DNA from 2 places in the Paenibacillus sp. FSL W8-0439 genome. Region 2 is predicted to be linked to the other one. Evidence: riboswitches for the same ligand, from Rfam matches in the RefSeq annotation. Region 2 holds a riboswitch; the other holds the start of a gene.

Region 1 (9,460 bases), 2.0 Mb from region 2:
GCGGCTGAATCGGCCAAGGATGTGGCGGATCAACTCCGTGCGCGTGGCATTAAAGCTGGTGTGATTCGTCCGAATATTATCCGGCCGTTTCCAGCCGCACAACTGCGGGAGGCGTTGCGCCATGTCAAGGCGTTGTTGGTGGGTGAACGTGCAGATTCGTACGGATCAGATGGCGGTAATTTGACGCACGAAATTAAGGCGGCGTTGCAGGAGGACCCACTGAATCAAACCCTCGTATTGAGCCGTATCTTTGGCTTGGGAGGAAAGGATTTTTATGCGGAAGATGCAGAGGCGTTCTTCCAGCTTGCGATTGAGGCGGCAGAGGCTGGACGAGCGGAGAAGCCCTTTGATTATTACGGGATTAATCCGGGTTCAGCGGACAAGGTGATGCCGCAAGTCATGCAGCCACCACGTGGCAATGCATACCGTACGGGTCTGATTCAGGTTACGCCGGACGAGGCAACCGGGAAGCTCAAAGTCAAGGTACCACCTCTGCGTTCGTTAACAACCAAACCACGCCGTCTTACTCCGGGTCATGGGGCTTGTCCTGGTTGTGGAGCCTTGTCTGCACTAGAACTGTTTTTTAAAGGGATTGAAGGCGACATTGTTGTACTGTTCCAGACTGGCTGCGTATATGTGGTGACGACAGGGTACCCATACACATCACACAAGCAACCGATGATCCATAATCTTTTTCAAAACGGGGCCGCTACCCTTTCAGGAGCGCTGGAAGCTTACATGGAGATGAAGCGACGTAATGAAATTGAGATGTCGGATGATCCGACCTTTATCATGATCAGTGGTGACGGCGGGATGGATATTGGTATGGGTTCTGCGATTGGTGCGGCTCTGCGTAACCATAAACTGATCATGCTGGAATATGATAACGAGGGATACATGAATACAGGCTCTCAGCAATCGTACTCCACTCCAATGGGGCATATGACGAGTACGTCGGGTGTAGGGAAAATGCAAAAAGGGAAACAAGGGCATCATAAGGATACTGTGCAAATTATGGCCGCCTGTAACATCCCGTATGCCTTTACAGCAGCCGAAAGTCATCCGCAGGATATGCTGCGCAAAGCCGCCAAGGCTCAATGGTACGCCAACAACGTGGGTACGGCATATGGTAAAATTCTGTGCGCCTGCCCACTCAACTGGAAATCCGAAGACAGATTGGGTACTAGCATCGTGGGCGCCGCAGTCGAGTCTTGCTTCTTTCCTTTGTACGAAATCGAGCAAGGGAGCACGACGATTACGTACAATCCGGAAGACAAGGGAAAACGGGTTCCAGCCGCAGAATGGCTAAAATTAATGGGTAAAACGAAGCATCTTCTCAAAGAGGAAGCAACGCTGGCTACCTTTGAGCAGGAGATTGAGCGTCGCTGGACTATCCTGAAAAAGAAACATGAAATTTCGGAGTTATAATTCTGTTTTTTGCATAATAATCGTGTAACATTGTTAGCCGCTGTTTCGGCACCGGTTCGATTGAGATTCCTAGCGCTTGCTGCGCCAGGAATCTTTTTTTGCGTTTATGGGTTGAAGCATAAAAAAACAGGTAATGATTTCCGATATAGGAGTGGAGGCCTATAGAAGGTATGTTATAAAGTCTTCTTCTGAATTTTAAGATGCAATGAGGTGCAGGTAATGATTAAGCTGAACACAGTTGAAATAATTGAAATTATAAAGAAGCAAATCCCCAAGGTTATGAACATCACGCCAGTGGAACTCAAGTTTACGGATGATTTTGGACGGGCATCGCTGGCGGCAACAGAACACAAATTCACGCTGACGAACCAGCATTATTCTGCCAAGGTGATGGATTGCGTGTTAGAAACACAAGTGCGCCCTATTTTAATGTGTGAAATTATTTATTTTCTAAAATGCGAGTTTATTGATGGGCATGTGGATGTAAGACTGGATTATGAAGCATGTTCTGAGGGAGAGCGAGGACCTGTTGCTTCAGCTGTCATTACCTTTGATCATGATACGCAGCTTGGAGTCGACGAACTGGCCGATCTGATTGACCTGGCGCTTCATATGAATGATAAAACCTGGTTTGAGGAACTCTCCACTCAATATGTCAAAAGCAAAGCAGGAGCTTCGATTAGATAATTTGCTTTTTTTAGAAGTCGGTGCTAATATACGTAACAAGTTTAATGTTAATTCAATTAAATAAGAGCAAGATCCTTCGGGGCGGGGCGAAATTCCCCACCGGCGGTGATGACATGTTTGTGAATCGCTTCTGAGAACACAGCATGGCTTAGTCCGTGACCCGGATGCTGAACAATCAGCAGAAGGTGGACCTGGTGCAATTCCGGGACCGACAGTATAGTCTGGATGGGAGAAGGATACGAAGCGCATGTGCATGACGTGACATGTGCCAATTTTTAGCATACGTAAAAGTAAGTACGGCTTATTTCGTTGTAGGACAGCATCGGACGACAGCTTTTATTAAGCTTTCTTTTCGATAGTGTTCTGAGCGTAATTGGCTGTATTGTCATCATGCTTTCTTTTGGCAGACCTATGATTTCATGTCATTTTAATACATGTATGAACTGCGCTTGTATACTACATATGTGACTCTCATCACCCCCATGACGGATTGAATCCTGACTGGGGGTTATTTGCGCTTACAGCTGATGAATTAGGGATAAACTGAAATGTAGTGGAAAGGAGTGAAAGTATGTTTACCGGATTGGTCGAGGAAGTGGGTCGCATTCAAAGTATATCCAAAAGTGGTGAAGCGATGGTGCTGGGTATTTCGGGTTCTGTGGTATTGGACGATTTGAAAATAGGCGACAGTGTCTCGGTGAATGGTGTTTGCCTGACGGCAATACAGATTGGTACTAAAGATTTTAAGGTTGATGTGATGCCTGAGACTTTTCGCAGCAGTAATCTAAGGGAACTCAGATCCGGCAGTCGAGTCAATTTGGAGCGGGCGATGGCGGCGAGTGGAAGATTCGGAGGACATATCGTACAGGGACATGTGGACGGGACGGGTACGATTCGCGGAGTGACATCAGAGCAGAATGCGGTAGTGTTCGAAGTTGAGCCTTCTGATCAAGCATTATTTAAATATGTTCTTCTCAAAGGGTCAATTACAATTGATGGTATCAGCCTCACAGTCGCGCAGCGGACGAGAAATAGCTTTGCTGTATCTATTATACCCCACACCTTAGCCGAAACGGCCTTAAAAGCCAAACGTGAGGGAGATACCGTGAATATTGAATGCGATATATTGGGCAAATATGTGGAGCAACTTTTACATTACAGAGGTTCAGCGTCGATGGAGAGAGCCGATCAAGCCCCACTTAGTTTGGACTATTTGGCGAAACACGGCTTTGCCTGATACAGCCTGTTACAGAATAATAGAAAAATTGGTTCAGGAGCATTCGTGACACAAGACATAAGGAGGAGAGGGTTATGGATAGAGGCATCCAAACAAGTGCAACGACAAACATCATGGAGCAGGATGAGTTGCACCACGACGAAGAGATTCGATTGGATTCCATCGAAGAAGCATTGGAGGATTTAAAGAACGGCAAAGTCGTTATTGTAGTGGATGATGAACAGCGGGAAAATGAAGGCGACTTTATCGCTTTGGCTGAAAAAGCATCGCCCGAGGTGATCAATTTCATGATTACAGAAGGTCGCGGATTGGTCTGTGTGCCGATCACACAGCACCGAGCCAAGGCATTGGAATTGCATCCTATGGTAGAGCAAAACACAGATTTTCACGGTACCGCCTTTACGGTATCGGTAGATCATATGAAGACAACAACGGGGATTTCAGCGGCCGAGCGCTCTTTGACTGTTCGTGCCTTAGCCGACGAAGCAATCATGGGAAGCGATTTTCGCAAACCTGGTCACATGTTCCCGCTAATTGCTCGCGATGGTGGGGTCTTGCAGCGTGCCGGTCATACTGAAGCGGCTGTCGATCTGGCCCGACTCAGCGGCTTTAAGCCTGCCGGGGTCATTTGCGAAATTATAAAGGAAGATGGTTCGATGGCCCGCTTACCTGATTTGGTCGTGATCGCCAAGCGACATCAATTGAAGCTGATTAGCATTCAGCATTTAATCGACTACCGTCGTCGTTTGTCATTGTAAATAATTTTAAAAAAGAGAGGTTGATAAGCATGGCACGTTTTCTGGAAGGTAATCTCGTATCGAATGGTTTGAAGTATGGTATTGTGGTGGGCAGATTTAATGAATTTATTACAAGCAAATTGTTGAGCGGTGCACTTGATGCACTTCAACGACATGGTGCACAGGAAGATGAAATTGATGTAGCGTGGGTGCCGGGTGCATTTGAAATTTCGCTTATTGCACAAAAAATGGCCGCAAGTGGAAAGTATGATGCTGTCATTACGCTTGGCACGGTTATCCGTGGTTCTACTTCACACTATGATATCGTCTGCAATGAAGTTGCCAAGGGTGTGGCGGCAAGCAGTCTGAAAACGGGTATCCCTATTATTTTTGGTGTAGTGACTACGGAAAATATTGAGCAGGCCATAGAACGGGCAGGTACAAAGGCTGGTAATAAAGGTTGGGATTCTGCGCTGGCTGCGATTGAAATGGCCAATCTCGGTAAGCAGTTCTAATGATATAAATGGCTGAAAGAACGGCATAAACTGCAAAGTGGAAAAGGGATTAGATTGTTAAGCAAGGCGATGACGTATATACTACAGAAAGAGGGATTGATAACGTAGAGCATAAGTGCTAATGGGGAAAGGTATTGTTGAATGATGATTGGAGTAAGGCAGGGGGAAGCACATTGACAGTCGTAAATTACAAGCTGGAAACATTCGAGGGTCCACTGGATCTACTGTTGCATCTGATTGATAAAGCCGAGATCGACATTCAGGATATCCCGATTAGCGATATTACTGATCAGTACATGGCTTTTTTGCACAGTATGCAGGAGCTGGAGCTGGACATTACAAGCGAGTTTCTAGTGATGGCGGCGACGCTCTTGTCCATTAAGAGTAAATTGTTGCTTCCCAAGCCACCTGTGATGGAATATGACGATTTGGATTTTTATGAAGAAGAAGACTATGATCCACGCGAGGAACTGGTTCGCAAGCTGGTGGAGTATCGTAAATACAAAGGGATTGCTCGCCATCTGAGCGAACGGGAGTGGGAACGTAGTCTGATTTATGGCAAGGAGCCGGAAGATTTGAGCGCATTCCTGCCAACCGAACCCGCAAATCCGGTGCATGGGCTGCATGCGAGCGATTTGGTCGCGGCCTTTCAGCGTGCATTGCGCAAAGCTGAACGACGTACGACGGTAACCCGTGTTCATCGGGACGAAATTTCAGTCAAGGACCGTATCCGGCAAGTTATCGGGGCGTTAGAGAAGGTGGGGAATGGAGGACGGCTGCTGTTCTCCAAGCTGATGCATGAGGATATGTATCGGCATGAGGTGGTTGTAACCTTTTTGGCTATACTTGAATTGATGAAAATGAAGCAAATCTTCTGTTATCAGGAGAAGCTTTTCGATGATATTGTAATGGAGTGGAGAGGGGATTTACGGGTTAATGGATTATCTGAAGCTGAAATCAATTATTGAGGGGCTGCTGTTTCTCGCGGGAGAGGAAGGGTTGTCCACCAAGCAGATCGCCGACATTGTAGAACAGCAGCAAGAGCTGGTTGAAAAGTGTCTGGAGGATATGAAACAGGATATGGAGCAAGGAGGAAGAGGCCTGCAGCTTGTCCGTATTGCTGGTCATTATCAGCTTGCAACTTTATCCGAACATGCACCTTATTTTGAAAAGCTCGCCTACTCTCCGGCACGTGCCTCATTGTCTCAAGCTGCTTTGGAGACACTGGCCATTGTGGCCTACCGCCAGCCCATTACAAGAGTTGAAATCGAAGAGATTCGAGGTGTCAAATCCGAGCGGGCCATACATACACTGGTCAACAAGGAGCTCATTGAAGAGAAAGGTCGAGCTGAGGCCATCGGACGACCAATATTGTACGGAACAACGAAATCATTTTTGGATTATTTCGGTCTAGGATCTCTTGAAGATCTACCGCAACCGGAGCAGTTCGAGGATTCAGACAATTTAGAAGAAGAGACACAGCTATTGTTCGAGCGTCTGGAGAGTAGCCAGCCTGCGGAGAACGATTCGGATCCGGAATCTTAAATTCAAAAAAAACAAAAAAATTCAAAAGCCAGCCAGTCCTTACGTCATTGAGGGCTGGCTGTTTAGCATTTTAAGATGCATGATTTTCCGCTGAAAGGTCATACTATTTTTGCCATGATATTCTATAGCAAAAGGGTAGGGAGGACTCGCCAGTGTGGAAATGGATCAGTATCGCCATCATCATCGTTATATTCATTGTACTGGCTATTCTGCTCTCTCGTATTCGATTGAAGCTGGAAATTGCCAAGCATGACAATGATGATCGGGCGCATCTAGAGATCAGATTTCTATACGGGTTGATCAAAATGGATTACGATATTCCAGCCATTCTCATCACAGGTTTGAAAAAAGGGCTTCTCTATCGGCTTGACCGCAATAAAAATATACATAAAACGGATGCTTCTGTGGATAGCGGAAATATTGATACCGAAAAAATCAAGCAATTTATACATGATATACGGGTTTTGCTCAAGGGTACACAATCCTTACAGCGATGGCTGAGACATACATTGGCCCATGTAACAGTGTCGAAAATGGAGTGGTCTACCAATATTAGTCTGGCTGACGCAGCTTATACAGCGACCTCAACTGGTATGTTGTGGGGATTAAAAACGACCTTGATCGGTTTTGCCTCCAGCATTGTGCGCATGGAATGTACCCCAAAGGTGTTTGTGGTGCCTTATTGGGTGGACCGGCTACGTTTTACTACCATCTTGAATTGTGAAGCAAAAATATCGTTCGGTTATTTAATCTTTTCCATGCTCAGATTATCTTTCCGCATATGGCGCGTTCCGGGAGGCATAGAGGCATGGAAGCGGGTTATTTCCAAAGCTCCTGAGAATCATCAAGCCAACAGTAAAGAATAAACAGTGTAGAGGATTGACATACATATTTCCTGAACCTTTGCGCACAATAGCGAAAGAAAAGCAGTCTACGCTTGAGATAAGCAGAGGAGGAATAAAACATGTCAGATCATCCGATTCAAGGGCTCATGCAAACCGCGATGGAGAACATCAAGGCCATGGTGGACGTGAATACGATTGTGGGAGACGCAGTGGAAACACCCGATGGTTCCGTTATTTTGCCAATCAGTAAGGTAGGATTTGGCTTCGCAGCCGGCGGAAGTGATTTTAACGTAGATGAAGAGTCGCTTCATACTTCCTCATCGGGTAATCATAGTGGGAAGGAAGTACATCCTTTTGGTGGCGGTAGCGGGGGTGGTGTATCTATTCATCCCATTGCCTTTCTAGTTGTCGGCAAACAGGGAGCACAAATCGTTCCGTTGGACAATCAAACGCATCTGTTTGAGAAAATCATCGACTCCACACCATACCTGATTGATAAGGTGCAGTCTATTTTCCAGAATTCAGGCAGCAACATGCAGACTCCACCTCCACAGGTACCTGCAAATGCTAATACGGATCAAAGTCAATCTGGACCGGCTTACTTGTAAAAGTTATTGAAATTAAAAGTGTTCTCTTAAGAAGGTATCCCCAAGCCGAGCGCGGCCTAGGAATACCTTCTTTTTAGTATGCACTCGACCCTATTCCTGAATATACTGCCTTCCGCCAATGATAGCATGTATACAGTGACTGAATTCTTGGTAATAAAATGTATTCACTGATAGTTCATTTTCTCGGTTTTCTTCGGGTGCGAACTGTGATAGGTAAACGAAGTCAGGGTAGATCACTTCATTTGTCAAATAAGCAGATACCGTGGCATCGGGGCGACGATGTCGATTAAGAGAATCAATAATACCTTGAGCCGGCAAGATGCCAATCCCATGTCCATAGAATGAATCTTCCTTCAATTTGACGACATTTTCTCCCTTCCATTCCAATGAATCTGACGACACATCTGGATTGTTGAAATACAGGATGTCCCCAGGAACTGCTTTATGGCTGCCTTGCTGTTGTATAAGCCTGAGATCACTGTCATAGTGCCAATCATACAACAGCATATCTGCAAAAATCTGATTAAACTCACTTTCTAGAATGGAATCCAGTACTCCTTTGTACAACACAATAACCATTGCTGTTGCACATTCAAAAGCGTATTGTTGACCATTTATAAAGATATCTCTGATCCCCTGCGCGGGAGTAACACCTGCTTTGATCCGAAAACCGCCTTTTTCCGTTAACTCCCAAAATTGCGGGTTGCAACGCGCGGTAGCAAAAGTGGCAAAGGATACACCACTTTGATGTAATGCTTGTGCGGACTCTACAATCCGCGATCTTAAAATCATTTCAAACTGTAATCGCTGCATGTTGTAACCCCCCCTCGATTTCATATTTAACGTTAGTAACTAATATTATATGTGTTCAGGATTGCAAGTTGCTTGATTAACGTAGAAAGAAAGCAAAACAGGAGCGGCTAATGACTGTCCTGTATAAGGAATTTTCTGTTATAAAGGTGGACATACTTTGAACAGCTTGGACATAGAATGGTACAAGACTTGCTCAAAACCGGAGGAATCCAAATGTTTAAAAAAAAACAACATATCCATGCGGACCACATCCATTATAAGAATAAGGCACGCGCATTTGTTTTGCCGCTAGCGCTTATGCTTATTTTGTCATTGCCGCTTACATTGCTGAGTCCACAGCCTGTTCTGGGAGCAATGAGAACAGAAGCAACACCGCCCACGTTAGGAACTCATGCCCAGGCTGCTTCTTTAATTGATGTCACTTCAGGACGGATCATATATTCAGCCGAAGGTGACCGGGAGCTCCGTATAGCTAGCCTAACCAAAATTATGACTGCGATTGTAGCCATTGAACATGGACGCTTGCAGGACCGAGTAAAGGTGAGTTCAACGGCGTATGCCAAAGAAGGATCATCGCTTTTTTTGCAGATGGGTGAACAAATGACGCTGGAAAATATGCTGTATGGCTTAATGCTCCGTTCTGGTAATGATGCAGCTTCTGCCATTGCCGAGCATGTGGGTGGAACAGAAGAGGGATTTGTCCATTTAATGAATGACAAGGCGGTTCAGCTTGGGCTAAACCATACACATTTTGCTAATCCTCATGGGCTGGATGCCGACGGACATTATTCCTCAGCCAACGATATGGCCCGGCTCACCGCTTATGCGCTGCATAATCCAACTTTTGCCCGTATCGTAAAAACAGAACTGAAAAAAGCACCGAACCCCAACGATTCCTGGGACTACTCATGGCATAATAAAAACAAAATGCTGCGGCTGTATGAGGGAGCTGACGGTGTAAAAACAGGCTATACTAAAAAAGCGTTTCGCTGTCTGGTCAGCTCGGCCACACGCGAGGGGCGTCAGCTGGCTGCTGTTACCTTGA
Region 2 (9,460 bases):
CTTCTTTGGCTATATCAATAATCCTCTTCATCTTTCGTTATGTACCCCCCGTTTTATAAGTCTGACCCATGGTGTCGAACCCTTTATCATTTTATTCTACCAAAGTGTACGGTTTATTGCGCTATGATTCATTTCATCGCAAGCATGACTATCCTGTGAGTTATAAAAAAAGCATCCCCTGCTCGCAGGAACTTTGAGGATACTCTTTTGGCATGTCCTAATCAGCAGAAATCCTTTAGAAATCAGGACAGCTTGGGACTACAAACCATCCATATGTAAGCAATTAAACTCTCAACTACTCTCTACTTAATAATGCTTTTCTAGCAGTTCCTTAAAAACATCAATCGGGTACTTGTATTGATCCGTTTTGAACACAATCCGGTTATTCCACTGGTTCTTTTCCAGCTCGCACCCATGCTCCATGTCCAGTTCCTTCATAATAAATATAATCTCATCTAAGGTTACCATCACACTATGTCTATTCGTCGTAGTCGCCAGCATCTGCTCGCCTTCCTGTATGTATGCCTTAACGATCTGTTCATCAAACCCTTCGCTGATCATTAATTCCTTCAAGGTTTGTACAAAAAGAGACGGCAGGTTTTTGTACTGCGATTTTTTAATCCCAAACAGCGTGACGCTTAAGCGGGAAATATCATGCATAAACACAATATTTTTTCTCCGGTTCAGTAAAAACAAGCTGGCATGCCAACTATTCAAAGGCGGATAAATATCAACTTGAAGTGGTTCAGTCTCCCATTCCTTCAGCAGTTTTTGTGTTCCCCGTATAACAAACATCATTGCTCTCCTTTATTGACGGTTCTGTACCGTAGCTCGTGATCTGACATCCCTAATCTCTCACATTAGGCTTGCCCCGGAAATTATAACACCGTATTCCAAACATCGGATTATAGACTATTTCAGTATAGGATAGGGGAATTATTAATTACCTGACACTGCTGAACGTAGCTCCTTCGGGACAATCCAGGGCATTTTCGTTTTCTTAGTGGATATTTTTTATGGAAATCCCCTTCACCGCTCTATATAATTCAGGTACAGTTCGTCACACGAGCTTAATCTAAAAATTAGGGGTGTTCCACACCTATGTCACAGCATATTTTACTTATTGAAGACGATCTATCCATTGCTGAAATGCTGCTCAAAGCACTCACCAAGGAGGGCTACAATTTAACCACCGCCTATGACGGAGAAGAAGGACTTATTGCCTTTGAACGTCACACTTACGACCTGGTACTCGTGGATCTGATGATGCCGAAGGTCGATGGTATGGAGGTAATCCGGCAAATTCGTACCCGCAGCGCCGTGCCAATTCTGATTATGTCGGCTAAGGACAGCGATGTGGATAAAGCGCTTGGACTGGGCTTCGGGGCAGACGATTATGTTGCCAAACCTTTCTCAATGCTCGAAATGACAGCTCGTATTCAGTCCGCGATCCGCCGATCGACTACCTATGCCCGTCTGCAACAGCAGGAGGAACAGCCGCAAGCACAAGTGTTGACCTATGGAAATTTGCGCATTGATTTTGATCATTTTACAGTCATACGCGATGGAAATGAAATTCAGCTAACAGCCAAAGAATCCGATATTCTGAAGCTGTTTGCATCCAACCCGAATCGGGTATTTACGAAAGCTCAACTATACGGATTTATTTGGAAAGACGATTATATGGGTGATGAGAATGTGATTAATGTCCATATTCGTCGCCTGCGTGAGAAAATTGAAGAAGATCCCTCCCACCCTGTCCACATTAAGACGCTGTGGGGCATCGGCTACAAATGGGAGAATGGTTGATATGAGCATCGAAATCATTTTCGAATGGATTGTCGTCCTCATGATGTCCGTCGTTATTATATGGCTTTGGCAGGAACGTGTATCCCATAAGCGCAAAATAAAGGATATCCGAACCGCCCTAGAGCGGATCGTGACCGTGAATCATGCCGAAAAGCTGCTATATGTCACAGGTGATGTTGAACTGCAACGACTCATGACGGAAATTAACCGACTACTAGACTTAAATCTGAGAGTATCAGCCGATTACAACCGAGGCCAAATCGCTATGCGTAAAATGATTTCGAATATTTCCCACGACCTCAAGACCCCGCTTACCGTTGTGCTTGGATATGCCGAAATGCTGGATGGCGATCCAGATATTTCGTCAGAAGAACGTATAAAGCTGCTATCCAGAATTCATCAAAAGACAAGCGAAGCGATTGAGCTGATCGGAAGTTTTTTTAGTTTGGCGAAGCTGGAAGCCAACGATACGGATATTCCACTGACCCGACTGGAGATAGGAGAACTGTGCAGACGCAGCATTTTGGAGTTTTATGATCTGCTGACGGCTCAGGGTTTTACGGTACATATTGACATTCCGGAGCATCCCATTTATGCCTTGGGGAACGAAGGAGCCATTGGGCGGGTGCTGAGCAATCTGATTTCAAATGCCATTCGCTACGGGGCAGAGGGTCGAACGCTAGGCCTGACGCTGTCAGAACAGCAGGATACAGTGCGTATAGAAGTGTGGGATCGTGGAAAAGGCATACAGGAGCCGGAGCAGGATAAGGTTTTTGAACGCATGTACACACTTGAGGATTCCCGTAATAAGGCGGTACAGGGCAGTGGACTGGGTCTTACGATTGCCAAGCGCCTGGTTGAATGCATGAATGGAGAGATGCAATTGACCAGCAAACCTTATGAGCAGACCGTCTTCTCTTTTACCTTGAAGAAGATCAACTATTAAGCGAGCTGCTCAACTTAATAAATTTGTAAGGATTACGAAAGAAAAATGAACATTTCGCCCTGTATTCTTGAATTATCAACAGTATACGAAGGGAGAACACCCATGACTTACATAATACGTACACATCATCTGACCAAAGCCATGAAGGGCAATGAAATTATAGCAGGGGTCAGTATGAATGTGCGCAAGGGGGAAACCTATGGCTTTCTCGGTCCCAATGGGGCAGGCAAGACAACGATCATGAAAATGATTACCAACCTGCTCAAGCCGACATCGGGTGAGATTGAACTGTTCGGTGAAAAGCTAACGCCACAGTCTTATCATCTGCTCGGACGGATAGGTTCGATTATTGAATACCCGATTTTTTATGATAGACTGACGGCTCAGCAAAATCTCGAACTTCATTGTGAATACATGGGCTATTATAATAAACAGGCTGTCCGGGATGCGCTAGAATTAGTGAACTTGCGGAATGCGGGTGACAAGCCAGTAAAAGACTTTTCACTAGGAATGAAGCAGCGTCTCGGGATTGCCCGAGCCATTGCGACCAAGCCAGAGCTACTCATTTTGGATGAACCAATTAATGGTCTGGACCCAGTGGGAATTAAGGAAATTCGGCAGTTATTCCACATGTTATGCAAGGAATATGGGATGACGCTGCTCGTATCCAGTCATATTTTAGCGGAAATAGAGCAGATTGCGGATACAATAGGCGTGATTAATCACGGACGGCTGATTGAGGAAGTTTCGATGGAACAGGTACGGGATACCAATACAGAATACATCGAATTTACGACCAACGATTGTAAAAAAGCGGCCTACGTCCTCTCCCATCATCTGAGTCTGAATAATATAAAGGTACTCAATGAACAGAGTATACGTATTTACGATATGAGTGTACCGCAGAAGCAAATTACGAAAACGCTCATTTTAAATGATGTAGAAGTCGATTCCATTCATCAGAAAAGCAGTACGCTGGAAGACTACTTTTTACGTCTGTTACATGGAGGTGAGCCCCATGCTTAGATTAATACAGTTGGAGATGAAAAAGCTTCATCTGGCGGGTTATATCCGTTCAGCACTGATCGCCAACGCCTGTATTTTGGGGTTGCTCTGTATTATTGCGCTGGATAGCCAAAATGAAGGAGTACCCGAATTTACACAGTACGCTCAGCTTCTTGATCTCATGGACAATATGGTGAGAGCCACATTTATTGTATTTGCCTCCGTTCTGCTATGCCGTTTTATTGTAGGAGAATTTAAGTCCAAATCGATTACAATCTTGTTCATGTATCCGATTCATCGTCAAAAGCTGATGATCGCCAAACTCTTGATTGTGCTGCTGTTTACGTTCTTGTCTGTTGTTATATCGGAAATCATCATTACGGCTGCGATTCATTTGCTCAACCAGTTTATCATGATTGTACCGGATAAGCTTACTCTTTCCATACTGGCCGAACAATCCGCGCGGACGCTAATCAATGCCGTGGCCGCCAGCTTTATGGGATTGGTTCCGCTGTATATGGGAATGCGAAGATACTCAGTACCCACGACTATTGTGACCTCAATTCTGGTTGTAGCCTTGCTTTTCTCCAATAATAACGGCGCTACACTTAGCTCCATTGCCCCCGTGCAAATCAGCTTCTCTGTGCTGGGAATGATTGTGGCTTATGCGGCAATTCGGCGCATTGAGTATAAGGATATTGCTTAGTAATATAGATTTTAGTGGAACGCTTTCAAAAAAAGATGAAAATCCTTGTTAGATATACACACATTTTTCACTGGACTTCATTCTAAAACAGGTATATCCTATAGGAGAAATTAAAAAACGGAATAAGGATCTTCGGGGTAGGGTGAGATTCCCAACCGGCGGTATGGCTCATGGAGCTAAGCCCGCGACTCTGTATCTGGCAACAGGATACGGACTGATTTGGTGAGATGCCAAAGCCGACGGTAAAGTCCGGATGGAAGAAGATCGAAGTATGAACATGCCGCAAAGTGAATGAATGCTGCGCTATAGTTTTGCAGTAACTTCATTTAACTTGTATCAAACGGCAAGTTTATTTGATCAACCCCCGTCTTGCATGGCTTTCGCCATGGACGGGGGTTTTTGTGCCACCGGTCCTGTATTCGCAAGGAGCTAAATAAGTATGAGTCAATCATCAACTGTACTATCATCCAAAGGTTTTGATCGTAGCTCCCACATGAAAAGCGGTTTTTGGCTAGTCGCGATCGGAGCAGCCTTGTGGGGTGCAGACCCGTTGTTTCGTATTATTTTGTTAAAGTCATTCACCTCAGCACAAATCGTACTGATGGAGCATGTGCTGCTCTTTATCGCTCTGACGCCGATGCTGTGGAAGCATCGTGAGGAGCTCAAAACGATACGATTTCGTCAGGTTTTCGCTATTTTGTTCGTCTCGTGGGGCGGCTCGGCACTGGCCAGTGTGATTTTCACCATGGCACTCAGCAACGGTGATCTGAATGCAGTTCTTTTGCTCCAGAAGCTTCAGCCTTTGGTTGCTATTATTCTGGCCCGCGTTATATTGAAGGAAATGCTACCGCGTCATTTTGGAATATTAATTGTCATCGCTCTGTTCGGAACGTATCTTTTGACCTTCGGTTGGTCGCTTCCCTTTGGGCATGTTCATGATTTTGTTCACGTTGGTAGTCTGCTCGCACTAGGTGCAGCGGTTCTGTGGGGCGGTTCGACCGTTATGGGTAGCTACTTGCTTCGTTCGATGAAATATGAGACGGTAACCTCCCTCCGCTTCATGGTGGCGCTCCCTCTGCTCATTGTTCTCACCTCGGTGGAGCATGCTCCGTGGAATATGCCTACAGGTACATGGGCGGCCGCAGCTGTAATGATCAACTTGCTGCTGCAAGCATTGCTTCCGGGTCTTCTGAGTTTATTACTGTATTACAAAGGCTTAAGTACAACCAAAGCTTCTTATGCTACGATGGCAGAATTGAGCTTCCCCATGGTTGGTGTCGTAATTAACTGGATCGCTTTCCAGCAAATCGTTACCGTAGCGCAATTGACTGGTTTTATGCTGATCTGGATTACACTCTTTATGATTTCTCGTCAGCAGAAAAATTAATAGCTTAATCTTCTTTCATGCTCATCCAAGCCAAATCGTGAAGATGCTTTTGCATCTCTGATTTGGCTTTTTATGTATTCATATTCATATTAACATCAGTTCCTAAGACCTATTTTCTCAAAAAAAGTGTACTATTCCTCGTTTTTAAAGATTACATCTATAAAATTAGTCGATTTATGTCGAATAAAACTATGTAGTGATCATCTGACACAGAGGAGAAAAAACGATGACTAAAGCAAAACAAACAGTTCCGTGGTGGAACAGGTTTCTCAGGCAGTTTTATTTAATGAGGACAAAATTAATAATATCTTTTTTGGCTGTGTTATTGATTCCAAGCGTACTTATTGGATACTTTTCTTACCAGGGGGCCACGACACAGCTCAGTCAGCAGATGGCTGCTTCCGTAAACACGAATCTGTATCTGATCCGAAGCAATGTTAATCAGTATGTGGCACCGATTATAAAAGACGTAGACGTGCTTACCAGTGAAATCGAATCTGATTCCATTGGTTCCAACCAAGAAGCCCTTCAGAAAAAGTTGGATGACATCGTCAAAGCTCATCCTGAGTTAGATGCCGCGCTCCTCGGCAATGCGAAAGGAGAATATATCCGTTCTCCGATAAAAAAGGAGGCTGATTATGATCCTAGGGAGAGAAAATGGTACAAAAACGCGATGCTACATAAGGGCAACATATTTGTCGGTGTTCCAGTTGCCAGCGTTACGACAGGGAACCTAGTAGTTAATGTATCGGCAACGCTGAAGAACGGTGAAGGGGCTGTTGCATTGGCTTTGAATCTGGACAAGATGGGGGACAGTCTGCAGTCTGTTAAGATAGGCGAACGCGGAGGACTCATCATTGTTGATTCTGATCATAAAATTGTATCTGGGACTGGAACAGCCTTTACCAAGACAGGCAAAAAACCGGCTGACACCATGGAGGGACTTCCCGAAGTGGCGGCAACCGGAGAAAATGATACTCCTTCCGTGTCGCAAATTCAATTTATGAATCGGGACGTACTGGCCTTTACACTTAAGGACCCTCTCACTGGCTGGAACATTGTTGCACTATCGGATCTGGAGGATTATAGTGATGCAGCCCAACCGATTCTGAAGCAAAGCCTGATTGTAATTGTTATTTCCATACTGGCCGCTGCGATCATCATAGTGCTTATGGTCCGCTCATTCCTGATCCCACTCAAAAAGCTGCAAGCAGGAACACGGATCGTCCGTGATGGAAATCTGACCGAACGTGTTAATCTGTCTAGAAAGGACGAGTTCGGCGAGCTGGCACAGAATTTTGACCAGATGACGCATTCCTTGCATTCAATGGTCTCCGAAGTCAACCAAACCTCCTCCCGTCTTGCTTCCTCTTCCCTGATAATCAAGGAGAGCACAGAGCAAACGACGGAGTCCGTACAACACGTAGCGGAAACAGTTATGGAATCCGCGGAAAATGCAGTGACCAGCGCCGAGGCATCCGAGCAAACCGCCAATGCTGTTGAAGAAATGGCGAAGGGTGTCAGCACGATTGCCGAATCGGCAAGCTCCATCGTGGATTCAGCAGGACAAACCGAGCAGGACGTAGCTCAAGGCAGTCAAATGATCAGCCATGTGCGGACACAAATGGACCGCATTTTGGAAGCTGTAAGCCAAACGGCTAGCCTGATGGATGAGCTATCCCAGCTCTCGGACGATGCGAAGCAAATGAATGCGGCTATAGCTGCCATTGCCAAGCAAACTAACTTATTGTCCCTGAACGCATCTATTGAAGCCTCCAGAGCAGGCGAAGCTGGACGTGGATTTGCTGTAGTCGCTATAGAGGTACGCAAGCTGTCGGAACAGTCCAAGGCAAGCGCCGATTCCATCAGTCAGATCATTACGCAGATGCTCGATTTGATTCAACGCTCTACCGCTACGATGAACGGTAATGTTCGTAATCAGGTAGGTGAAGGATTACGAATCAGCCAAGATGCAGAAGGTGCTTTTACGAATATTGAACGCTCTACTTCTCATATCGTGGAACAAATTCAAAGTGTGTCCGCTGCTGCTGAACAAATCTCAGCCAGTACAGAGGAAGTTTCCGCCACTGTCACCCATTTGGCAAGCCTATCCCGCAATTCGGCGGACAGTTCGCAGACAACCTCTGCTGCCGCTCAAGAGCAAATGGCAGCCATGGAGGAAATCGCCTCTTCCTCACAGGAGTTGTCCAACATGGCACAGGATCTGCAAGAGCTTGTTAAGCGATTTAAGATTTAGCTTCCACAGCTATTATTGAAATTTTCACCAACGAAAGCTCAGCAGTACTGTATCTGTTTACTAACAAAAGCCTTCGCCCGCATACAAAATACGGGCGAAGGCTTTTTCGTTGATTCCTTTAGACGATGCCTCGTACTTACCTATATGCTCATCTGCCCCGTTAGCTGGCGGCGTCTATCCCCTTCTGGATCATGTTCCACCATAATATCCTGATGAAAAATGGCTGTAGCTCGCTGTTGCCTGTCGTACATCGGCCATGCTCGCTCAGGTAGCATAGGCTCCCCATCCCGTGCAAAAGCAACCCATGCCTGCTGCATATCATGAGCAAGCTTCTCCATGGAAGGTTGAATCTCTAATCCCAGCTTACCCAGCAGCTTCAGATTATCGAAAACAAAAGCAATTTCTGCACCGTGAACCGCTTGTCCAAAGGTAGGATGGCCCGGCAGTGTCCAATCAAAACGGTACATCCATACCGATGCATACACCGACTGTGCAGCGGCAAGAGCCAACGCCGGACGCCAAAAAATGAGATCAGTCAACATTTGTGCCTGTCCCTCAATAGTAACTGGAAAAGGTTCTATCAGGTCGCCAATGTCGGACATACCTGTCATCATTTCCAATGCCTGACGTGCTGTTAGCTTGTTCATCAGATGGGATTCTTTGCGGATAAAATAGTTCCCTTCATGCAAGTTCGTTCCAATCATAACAGATACCTGTTTTGCTGAACCTTGGGCGATTGCAGACAGGGGTACATCTGGCAAGGTCACCCCGTCCACAACGGGTTGATAAATCATCGCCATTCCTGGTCCGATGACTTCATGTGTTTTGGCCATAGCGAGCATCAGCGCTTCTGTCGGCAGCGTAAACAATCGCTCAGGATGCTGAGTGTCCACACCCAGTTGCTGCAAATACACAGCCGCCACTTGCTCAGCCTGTGCAGCTGGCAACACCTGCGATGCTCCACTTTGCAAAATTGCACGCTGGAACAGCCCCTCAGCGGCTGGCATCGCCAATAGAGCGGCAATACTCATCGCGCCTGCCGATTCACCGAACACCGTTACTTCGTCCGGGTTGCCGCCAAAGGCAGATATATGATCCCGAACCCATTCCAGCGCAGCAATTTGATCCAACAGTCCGGCATTTGAGGTCAGCCCATTTCCCTTTGGAGTCAAATGCAAAAATCCTAACGGTCCTAACCGATAATTGATCGTAACTACAACAACATTGCCATTCTTCGCCATGCGTTCCCCGTCATATAAAGGTATAATCCCAGACCCGGTGACAAAGGCACCGCCATGAATCCACACCAGCACCGGACGTCCCTTCTCAGGAGCCTTCGAAGCCGGTGTC

Evidence for each region. Region 2 has a riboswitch for FMN ahead of MKX36_RS06195 (DMT family transporter). Riboswitches for the same ligand answer to the same signal wherever they lie in the genome.
Region 1: another riboswitch for FMN. It lies ahead of ribE (riboflavin synthase); the one in region 2 lies ahead of MKX36_RS06195 (DMT family transporter).

The regions. Positions count from the first base shown of each region.
Region 1 is NZ_JBBPAK010000001.1:3,427,320-3,436,779, reverse strand. It holds gene MKX36_RS14770 (thiamine pyrophosphate-dependent enzyme) at 1-1,428, shown strand, start outside; gene MKX36_RS14765 (IDEAL domain-containing protein) at 1,648-2,115, shown strand; FMN riboswitch at 2,184-2,356, shown strand; gene ribE (riboflavin synthase) at 2,687-3,352, shown strand; gene ribB (3,4-dihydroxy-2-butanone-4-phosphate synthase) at 3,427-4,110, shown strand; gene ribH (6,7-dimethyl-8-ribityllumazine synthase) at 4,140-4,604, shown strand; gene MKX36_RS14745 (segregation and condensation protein A) at 4,778-5,572, shown strand; gene scpB (SMC-Scp complex subunit ScpB) at 5,541-6,149, shown strand; gene MKX36_RS14735 (DUF2953 domain-containing protein) at 6,302-7,015, shown strand; gene ytfJ (GerW family sporulation protein) at 7,114-7,602, shown strand; gene MKX36_RS14725 (protein-glutamine gamma-glutamyltransferase) at 7,693-8,415, opposite strand; gene MKX36_RS14720 (D-alanyl-D-alanine carboxypeptidase family protein) at 8,629-9,460, shown strand, end outside.
Region 2 is NZ_JBBPAK010000001.1:1,461,784-1,471,243, reverse strand. It holds gene MKX36_RS06225 (formate--tetrahydrofolate ligase) at 1-31, opposite strand, end outside; gene MKX36_RS06220 (DUF6933 domain-containing protein) at 307-795, opposite strand; gene MKX36_RS06215 (response regulator transcription factor) at 1,102-1,809, shown strand; gene MKX36_RS06210 (sensor histidine kinase) at 1,811-2,755, shown strand; gene MKX36_RS06205 (ABC transporter ATP-binding protein) at 2,858-3,781, shown strand; gene MKX36_RS06200 (ABC transporter permease) at 3,774-4,466, shown strand; FMN riboswitch at 4,591-4,735, shown strand; gene MKX36_RS06195 (DMT family transporter) at 4,906-5,853, shown strand; gene MKX36_RS06190 (methyl-accepting chemotaxis protein) at 6,080-8,110, shown strand; gene MKX36_RS06185 (carboxylesterase/lipase family protein) at 8,251-9,460, opposite strand, start outside.